Regions from separate parts of the Sanguibacter sp. HDW7 genome, predicted to be linked through region 2. Evidence: predicted binding sites of a transcription regulator. Region 2 holds the regulator's gene; the other holds the start of a gene.
What was found. Region 2 encodes LexA, which represses DNA repair genes until DNA is damaged. Its sites were predicted from a motif close to TCGAACANNTGTTCGA; they were not measured.

Region 1 (4,509 bases), 1.2 Mb from region 2:
TGGTCGGTGACGGGCTCCGTGAGCATCGTCGTGAGGAGGCCGAGGAACTCGTCGAGCCGTCGGACCTTCTGCCCCGGCGTGAGGGGTTCGTCGCCGAGCACCGCGGCGTCGAAGCCGCCACCGCCCGCGCCGAGGCCGAGGAGCACGCGGCCGCCGGAGATGTCGTCGAGCGTGAGGACGTCCTTCGCGAACGTCACCGGGTGGCGGTAGTTCGGGGTCGCGACGAAGGTGCCGAGCGGGATCGTCGTCGTCGCGAGGGCAGCGGCCGTGAGCGTCGGGACGGTGGCGAACCAGGGTTCGTCCGCGAGGGAGCGCCAGGCGAGGTGGTCGTAGGTCCAGGCGTGGGCGAAGCCGAGGTCCTCGGCGGCGCGCCACAGGGGCGCGGCCTCGGACCAGCGGAACTGGGGCAGGATGCACAAGCCGACTCGCATGGTTCGAGCGTAGCCGCGGCGCCCGCGTGGTCACGTCCCTTGACGCCTCAACGACGCTGAGCTCCCTCGAAGGGTCGGGGTGCCGCGCTCCCCTGGCGCGTCGGGGTCGCCGCGCTCTCGTGGCGCGTCGGGGTCACCGTGCCCTCTTGCGCGTCGGCGCCGCAGTGCCTTCTTGGCACGTCAACGACGCCTCGCGGCGCACGCACGCACTCACCCCGCACCTCGGCTGACCCCACCCCCGCACACTCCTCGCTCGGGTTGCGGTCGAACTCGCGTTCGATAGAATAGTGCGCATGGCGGACGAATCGGGTTGCGACGCACGTGACCGCAGAAGCGCTCCCCCACTCGAGGGCCACGAGGCCTGGGTGGCGGAGGGGCTCCGCCTGCGCGAGGTCCAGGACCTCGTCCTGCGCGTCGTCGAAGAGGCCGAACGCACCATCCGGACCGCCTCGGCCATGAAGGCCCGCGCTCTCTCGCACCTCGGCGTCCTCGCGGACCAGGAGGCGGCTCACGCCGAGCGCGTCGACGACGTCGCGCTCGCGTCGTCGCGCGCGGTCGAGGCCGCGCACAGATCGGGCATCGCCGAGGTCGCGACCGCGCTCCATATGCCCGAGGGGACGGTGCGACGTGCCTGGGAGGACGCACGGACGGCCACGGAGGAGCACCCCGCACTGTGGCGGGCGCTCCTCGACGGACACGTCTCTGAGCGCCACGTCCGCGTCGCCCTCGAGGAGCTCACGACACTGCCCGTCGCGGCGCGCGGACCGCTCGAGGCCGAGATCCTCGCGAAGGCCCCCAACGTGACAGCAGCAAGCCTCCAGGTCTTCGCCCGGCGTCGCCGCGAGCTGCGGCACCCGGAGTCGGTCGACGTGCGGCACCGGCGGGCGCGGGCCAGCAGGCATGTGCTCCTCGCACCGCCCCGCGACGGCATGTCGACGCTCACCGCGCACCTGCCCGCCGTCGCTGCGCACGCGATCTACAACCGCTGCACCGACGCCGCGATGGCCGTGCAGGCTCCCGACGACCCCCGCACGCTCACCCAGCTGCGGGCCGACGCCTTCATGGCGTACGCGCTCGCCGACGGGGCACTGCTCGTGACCGGCTCCGGCACGCCTCGCCCCTCAGCAGGTCCCAGCACCGACACGCACGGCGCTGATCTTGCCCTCACAGACACAAGCGGCGCCGACGGCAGCAGCGGCAGCGGCAGCGGCAGCGGCAGCGGCAGCGGCAGCGGCAGCGGCAGCGGCAGCGGCAGCGGCAGCGTAGGCGTTCAGGGCCACGGCGCGGCGGGCGACGCTGCTGCGAGCAATGCGGCTCCGGGCAGCGAAACACAAGGCCGCGGGGCGCAAGAACGCGACAGACGGATGCTCGAGGCCGCCTACGTCGAGTCGCTCGGCGACGACGACGCCCACGCCGCATCGGCTGCGTGCGACATCGACATCTACGGGATCGTCCCGACTGTCGCAGTGCTCGTCCCGGTGGACTGGCTCGCGGACGACGCGGCCACGACGGCTACATGCACGGCCCACCGACGTGCAGCCGGGGCTCCCCCGGACGGCACGTTGCACGATGGAGCGTTGCAGCACGATGGTGCGTTGAGCGATGGCGCGCTGCAGGACGGTTCGGCCGACCACTTCGAACCGCCGGACGACCCTGTCCAGCACAGCAACCGGCGCGCCAAACGCCTCGTGCCCATTCCCGTGGGCGAGATCGTCGGGGCCGGACCGATCGACCGCGAGGCAGCCCGGGCGCTCGTCGCCCAGAGCTCTTCGCTCCGGAGGATCCTCACCGACCCTCACACCGGTGTGCCGCTCGACATGTCCCGCTCGACCTACAGAGTCCCCGCGCACCTGCGCGCCTTCACCCAGCTGCGCGACGCGACGTGCAGGTTCCCGTCGTGCCGTCGCCGCGCCGAGGCGTGCGACCTCGACCACGTCGAGGCCTGGGAGGAAGGAGGGGCGACGTCCGCGTCGAACCTCGCCCACCTGTGCCGCATGCACCACCGCCTCAAGCACGCCGGCGCATGGTCGGTCCAGGTTGTCGATGACGCCCGGGCCACAAGACTGCGCGACGCCCTCAGAGCAGACGAGGCTCGTGGGGCTGGCAGCGCTGGCCTCCCGGGCCATCCGGGCCACACGGGCCGCGACGGCGTTGGTTGTGAGAGCGCCGACTGTGACAGCGTCGGCCGCGACGGGCAGCACGGGCGCCCAGGTGGACGGCTCACTCCGTCGACGCTCCGGTGGACGTCGCCCACGGGACGGACAAGCACGACCCGCGCCTCGCTCGATCCGACCTTCGACGACGCGCCCAAGAAGCGAGCATCCGAGGAACGCACGTCCAAGGAACACCTGTCCATGGAACGCGCGTCCGAGGGACAGGCGTCCGAAGAACACGTGTCCGAGGGACACGTGTCCGAAGACCGCGCGTCCGAAGAACGTCCTGCCGCCTCGGGCCCACCGGCGACCCCGGCGGCCCCGGACTCACCGGCGACCCCGGCCTCGCCGGACTCGCCAAGTACCGATGTCCCGTTCTGACCGCGGCTGGTCATTACCGAGCACGACCGACGGTCCTGGACCGAGACAGGCGAACGCCTCGCCTCCTGGAACACCGCGAGACGCTTATCCCCAGGAGAGTCGTGGTCGCACTGCTTCCGGGAACGCCTCAGGGGCGGCCCGGACGGACCGCCCCTGAGGGGAAGAGCTGCGAGCCGAGGCTCAGTTGGTGCCGAGGATGTCGACGACGAAGACGAGGATGTCGTCGCCACCGATGCCGGCCTGCGGCACGCCGCGCGAGCCGTAGCCGTGGTGCGGCGGGATCGACAGGAGGACGCGCGAGCCGATCTGCTTGCCGACGAGGCCCTGGTCCCAGCCGCCGATGACGCGGCCGATGCCGATGGGGAAGTCGATCGCGGAGCCGCGGTCGTAAGAGTTGTCGAAGACGTGTCCGCCCCACGTCTGGCCGAGGTAGTTGACGACGATGTTGTCGCCGGCCTCGATGGTGTCGCCCGTGCCCTGGACGAGGACCTGGACCTCGAGCTCGGCCGGAGCCTCGGTGTCGGGGAAGGTCAGCACCGGCTTGTCGCCGAAGCCGCCGGATGCCTGGGGAAGGGTAGCCACGGTGTCGAACCTCTCGTCGTGGTGGGGCCTCGCGGTCGCGGGGCCTCGGTCAAGGGTAGTAGGCGCGGCGGCGGTCCACACGCGCGGAACTCACGGGCAGGACGACGGCCCCCACACCACAAGCACACCGGCAGGGCGACGGGCCCCACGCCATAAGCACGCCGGCGGGGCGACGTTCCGGCTCTCGAACGGCTCGAGCCCGGGCCCGGCCGGCACGCAGCGACGCGGGCGCCCCGGAGATCCGGGACGCCCGCGTCGGAAGTGCTGGTGAGCGAAGGTCAGTCGCGACCGGAGAGGATCGCGAAGATGCGCAGGAACTCGACGTAGAGCCAGACGAGCGTGACGACGAGGCCGAACGCGAAGGTCCAGGCGAGGTTGCGCGGGACGCCGACCTCGACACCGTGCTTGATCTGCTCGAAGTCCATGACGAGCGAGTAGGAAGCGAGGAGCACCGCGACAGCACCGATGATGACACCGAGCGGGAGGCCGGCGATCGAGACGTCGGAGCGCATGCCCCACGCGCTGTCCGTCGCGCCGAAGAGCATCATGCCGAGGTTGACGAGCGAGAATGCCGCGTAGGAGATCATCGCGATGAAGAACATCTTCGTGAGCTTGGGCGACGTGCGGAGCTTGCCGCTCTTGAAGCCGACGAGCACGACGCCGAACGTCACGACGGTCGCGATGAGCGCCTGCATGGCGACGCCCGGGTAGATCGTGTCGAGGAACACCGAGAGGCCCCCGAGGAACACGCCCTGGGCGGCCGCGTAGCCCATGATGAGCGCGGGGCTCGGGGTGCGCTTGAAGATGTTGACGAGTGCCAGGACGAAGCCGACGATCGCGCCACCGATGTAGAGGCCCGGCATCGAGGGCGACAGCTGCCACGAGACGGCGGCCGCGATGACGACGAGGGCGAGGAGCCCACCGGTCTTGACGATGACGTCGTCGTACGTGAGCCGGTTCGT
Region 2 (4,509 bases):
TCGACGGCCCGCTGCGCGGCGGCTGGCGGCTCGAGGAGCTCACGGTCAACTACCGCACGCCCGCGGTCGTCGCCGACGCCGCGCGCGACGCGGCCGTCGCCGCGAGCCTCCCCGTATCCCCGATGACCTCGGCGCGCGAGGTCGAGGACTCCCTCCACGTGCACTGGTCGACGAACGTCGCCCGGGAGGCCGCGCAGGTCGTCGCGGCCGAGGTGCGGGCCGGGACGACGTCCGACGGGGTCGGGCGCGTCGCCGTCGTCGCCGAGCCCCGTCGGGCTCCGGCGCTCCGCGCCGCGCTGCGCGCCGTCCTGCCCGACGCGGCGCTGCGGGCGGCCCGCGGCGACGACGAGCTCGACGCTCCCGTCTCGGTCGTCGACCCGCGCACGGTCAAGGGCCTCGAGTACGACGTCGTCGTCCTCGTCGAGCCCGACGAGCTCGCGCCGTCGGACCTCTATGTCGCGATGACGCGGCCGACGCAGCGGCTGCACCTCGTCCACTCCCACGACCTCCCACCGCGCATCGCGGACGCCGTCGCGAAGCGCTGAGGAGACGCCCGTTCCATGGTGCGGACCCGGTTTGGACCGGCCACCGGACGGGTCGATACTGGCCCCGTGCCTACCGCCCTTCTCCTCGAGAACCTCCATCCGCTCGCGACCCAGATCCTGCAGTCCCACGGGATCAAGGTCGTCAACCGCACCGGCGCCCTCGACGAGGACGACCTCATCGCAGCACTCGACGGTGTCGACATCCTCGGCATCCGGTCCAAGACGACGGTGACCGCGCGCGTGCTCGAGCACGCACCGCAGCTCAGCGTCATCGGTGCGTTCTGCATCGGGACCAACCAGATCGACCTCGCCGCGGCCGCGACCCGTGGCATCGCGACCTTCAACGCGCCGTTCTCCAACACGCGCTCGGTCGTCGAGATCGCCATCGCCGACATCATCTCGCTCACTCGCCGTCTCACCGTCTTCAACGACGAGATGCACGCGGGCGTGTGGAACAAGTCCGCGACCGGCGCGCACGAGATCCGCGGTCGCACCCTCGGCATCATCGGCTACGGCAACATCGGCACCCAGCTCTCGGTCCTCGCCGAGAACCTCGGCATGTCGGTCGTCTTCTACGACTCCGCCGAGAAGCTCGCGCTCGGCAACGCGCGCCGCATGGAGACGCTCGAGGAGCTGCTCGAGGTCGCCGACATCGTCACGCTCCATGTCGACGGTCGCGCGGGCAACGCCGGCATGTTCACCGCCGAGCACTTCGCCCGCATGAAGCAGGGCTCGCTGTTCCTCAACCTCTCGCGCGGCTTCGTCCCCGACTACGCGGCGCTCCGCGACGAGATCCTCGCGGGCCGCATCGCGGGCGCGGCGGTCGACGTCTTCCCGGTCGAGCCCAAGCGCAAGGGTGACCCGTTCGTCTCCGAGCTCCAGGGCCTGCCGAACGTCATCCTCACCCCGCACACCGGCGGCTCCACCGAGGAGGCGCAGGAGGCGATCGGCCAGTTCGTCGCGACGAAGATCCGTGACTACCTCACGACGGGCTCGACGACCCTCTCGGTCAACCTGCCGAACCTCGCTCTCGAGAACACGGGCGCGAGCCGCGTCGCCTATCTCCATCGGAACGTGCCCGGCGTGCTCGCGAAGGTCAACCAGATCCTCGCCGCGCACGACGTCAACATCGAGGGCCAGCTCCTCGGGACGCGCGGCGACATCGGCTACGTCGTCACCGACGCGGGCTCCGACGTGTCCGCCGACGCGATCGCCGAGCTCACGCAGCTCGACGAGACGGTGCGGCTCCGCGTCCTCGACTAGGACCCGCCTCCCGCGAACGCCACAGGGCCCGCGTTCCCCTCACGGGGAGCGCGGGCCCTGTGGCGTCGCGAGCATCGTGACTGTCGCGACGGACGGTCGTCGGCTCAGCCGGACTTGCGGCGGAACGTCCGCTGCGTGCTGCCGCTCGTCTCGGAACCGTGGACGGCCCCGGTGTTCGCGGCCCGCTCCGCAGTGCGGTCGTTGCCCTTCTTCGCGGCGAGCGCCGCACGGAACTTCTCCTTGACGTCCTCAGGGACGGATCGGTCGTCGTGGTCAGCCATGGGCGCCTCCTTGGGAACGGCCGCGGGTGCGGCACTCCACCTTCTCGCGTCGACAGGCTCGACGCCAACCTTTTGCGCGGCGCGGACGCCCGCCCTCACGCCTCGGGCGCGTCGCTCTCGGCGTCCTGGCCCGCGGGGAGCGTGGCTCCCTCGCGGTCCGCGCGGAGCAGGGTGATCGCGGCCTCGAAGTCCTCGAGCGAGCCGAAGTCCTGATAGACGCTCGCGAAGCGGAGGTAGGCGACGACGTCGAGCTCGCGGAGCGGCCCGAGGATCGCGAGCCCGATCTCGTTGGCGTCGATCTCAGCGCTGCCAGAGCCTCGGATCGACTCCTCGACACGCTGCGCGAGCAGCGCGAGGTCGTCGTCGCTCACGGGACGGCCCTGGCACGCCTTGCGGACGCCCGCGACGACCTTGTCGCGCGAGAAGGGCTCGGTCGCACCGGAGCGCTTGACCACCGTGAGGCTCGAGGTCTCGACCGTCGAGAAGCGCCGGCCGCACTCGGGGCACTGGCGACGGCGCTTGATCGAGAGCCCGTCGTCGGACGTGCGTGAGTCGACGACGCGGGAGTCGGGGTTCCGGCAGAACGGGCAGTGCATGTGCGTCCTCGGGGATGTCACTTCGGGGGGCATCGCGACGATAGGCCCACGCCCCGCGCCACGCAAGGCGGCGCGCCGCTCCTCAGTCTGCGTCGACGACAGGGACGACGAGCTGCTGACCCGCCGCGAGGCTCGAACCCGTGAGGCCGTTGAGCCGTGCGATCTCCTGCAGCGCGTCGCGCACGTCAGCCCCGGGCGCCGTGACGGACGAGGCGATGGCCCACAGCGACTCCCCTGCACCAACCGTACGGACCGTCACCGCCTGCGCCCCCGCAGGGGCGTCGGCCGTCGCCCCGTTCGCGAACACGAGCGCTCCGGAACCGAGGACCGCGGACACGAGCAGACCGAGGACGATGCGTCCACGGCGCGTGATCCGGAGCGGCGCAAGCTCGGGCGCCGGCGCAGCGGCACGGGCAATGCGGGGCGAGGCCGCCAGGCTCATGGTGCTCATCTCGGTGCTCCTCCGTCGGTCGAGGTGAACCTCGAACGCCTGTTCGTCGAACTGCTGTTCTATTTCTAGCAGGGTCCGCCACGGATGTCGAGACACGCTCGAACGGATGTTTGAACCCGCCGGTGTCCTCCCCTAGGCTGACGAAGGACAGCCGACCACGAGCCTCCGACATTCGGGGGTCGACGAGGGAGCAGCACGTGACGCAGACCGCCTCCGGGCCCACCGGGCCCGACCTTCCCGTGACGCGGGCGCTCACGGGACGCCAGCGCGCGGTGCTCGAGTGCATCCGCGCGTCGCTCGACGAGCGTGGCTACCCCCCGACGATGCGCGAGATCGGTCGGTCCGTCGGACTCACGAGCCCGTCGAGCGTCAAGCACCAGCTCGAGGCACTCGAGCGCAAGGGCTATATCCGCCGCGACCCCCACAGCCCGCGCGCGCTCGAGATCGTCCAGGCGGACGACGCCCGCGTCGTCGCCACGTCGGTGCCCTCCCCGGTCGAGCCGGACGCCCGGCCGCGGATCGTCCACGACTCCGCCGCCGAGGACGACTCGCGCCCCACCCCGTCGTACGTCCCGCTCGTCGGCCGCATCGCCGCAGGCGGCCCGATCCTCGCCGAGCAGGTCGTCGAGGACGTCTTCCCCCTGCCCCGCCAGCTCGTCGGCGACGGCGAGCTCTTCATGCTCAAGGTCCAGGGCGACTCGATGATCGACGCGGCGATCTGCGACGGCGACTGGGTCGTCGTCCGGCGTCAGCCCGTCGCCGAGAACGGCGAGATCGTCGCCGCGATGATCGACGGCGAGGCGACGGTCAAGACGTTCAAACGCACGTCCGGCCACGTCTGGCTGCTGCCGCAGAACTCCGCGTACGCGCCCATCCCCGGCGACGGCGCACAGGTCCTCGGCCGCGTCGTCTCGGTGCTGCGCTCCCTGTAGCCCGACCGCACCCGGACAGCGACCACGGCAGCATGACGAAGGCCCCCTCCGCGGAGGGGGCCTTCGTCATGCTGCCGTGGTGCTCAGAATCCGAACTCGCGTGCGACCGCACGCAGGTGGTCCGCCGACGCCTTGAGGCCGTCGTACTCGGCGTCCGACAGCGGCACCTGCAGCTGCTCGTACACGCCGCGACGCCCGACGATCGACGGGACGGACAGGCACACGTCGGAGATCCCGTAGTAGTCCGTGAGGAGCGAGGAGACCGGAAGGACCGAGTGCTCGTTCGTGAGGATCGCCTCGATGATGCGCGTGCCCGCGAGCCCGACCGCGTAGTTCGTCGCGCCCTTGCCCTCGATGATCTTGTACGCCGAGTTGACGACCTCGTCTGCGATGCGCGCGCGGTCGTCGTGCGTGAGCGGTCCGTGGTGCTCCGACTGACGG

Region 1: G7063_RS11515 (HNH endonuclease signature motif containing protein) is a predicted target of LexA. The motif match lies at 696-711, and genes of this name have one in related genera.

Annotation. Positions count from the first base shown of each region.
Region 1 covers NZ_CP049862.1:2,529,924-2,534,432, forward strand. Annotated here, with positions in the region: gene G7063_RS11510 (LLM class flavin-dependent oxidoreductase) at 1-431, opposite strand, end outside; gene G7063_RS11515 (HNH endonuclease signature motif containing protein) at 797-2,965, shown strand; gene G7063_RS11520 (FKBP-type peptidyl-prolyl cis-trans isomerase) at 3,146-3,547, opposite strand; gene G7063_RS11525 (Bax inhibitor-1/YccA family protein) at 3,826-4,509, opposite strand, start outside.
Region 2 covers NZ_CP049862.1:1,365,893-1,370,401, reverse strand. Annotated here, with positions in the region: gene G7063_RS06405 (AAA family ATPase) at 1-545, shown strand, start outside; gene serA (phosphoglycerate dehydrogenase) at 612-1,808, shown strand; gene G7063_RS06395 (DUF5302 domain-containing protein) at 1,913-2,089, opposite strand; gene nrdR (transcriptional regulator NrdR) at 2,185-2,685, opposite strand; gene G7063_RS06385 (LysM peptidoglycan-binding domain-containing protein) at 2,768-3,136, opposite strand; gene lexA (transcriptional repressor LexA) at 3,334-4,068, shown strand; gene G7063_RS06375 (L-lactate dehydrogenase) at 4,152-4,509, opposite strand, start outside.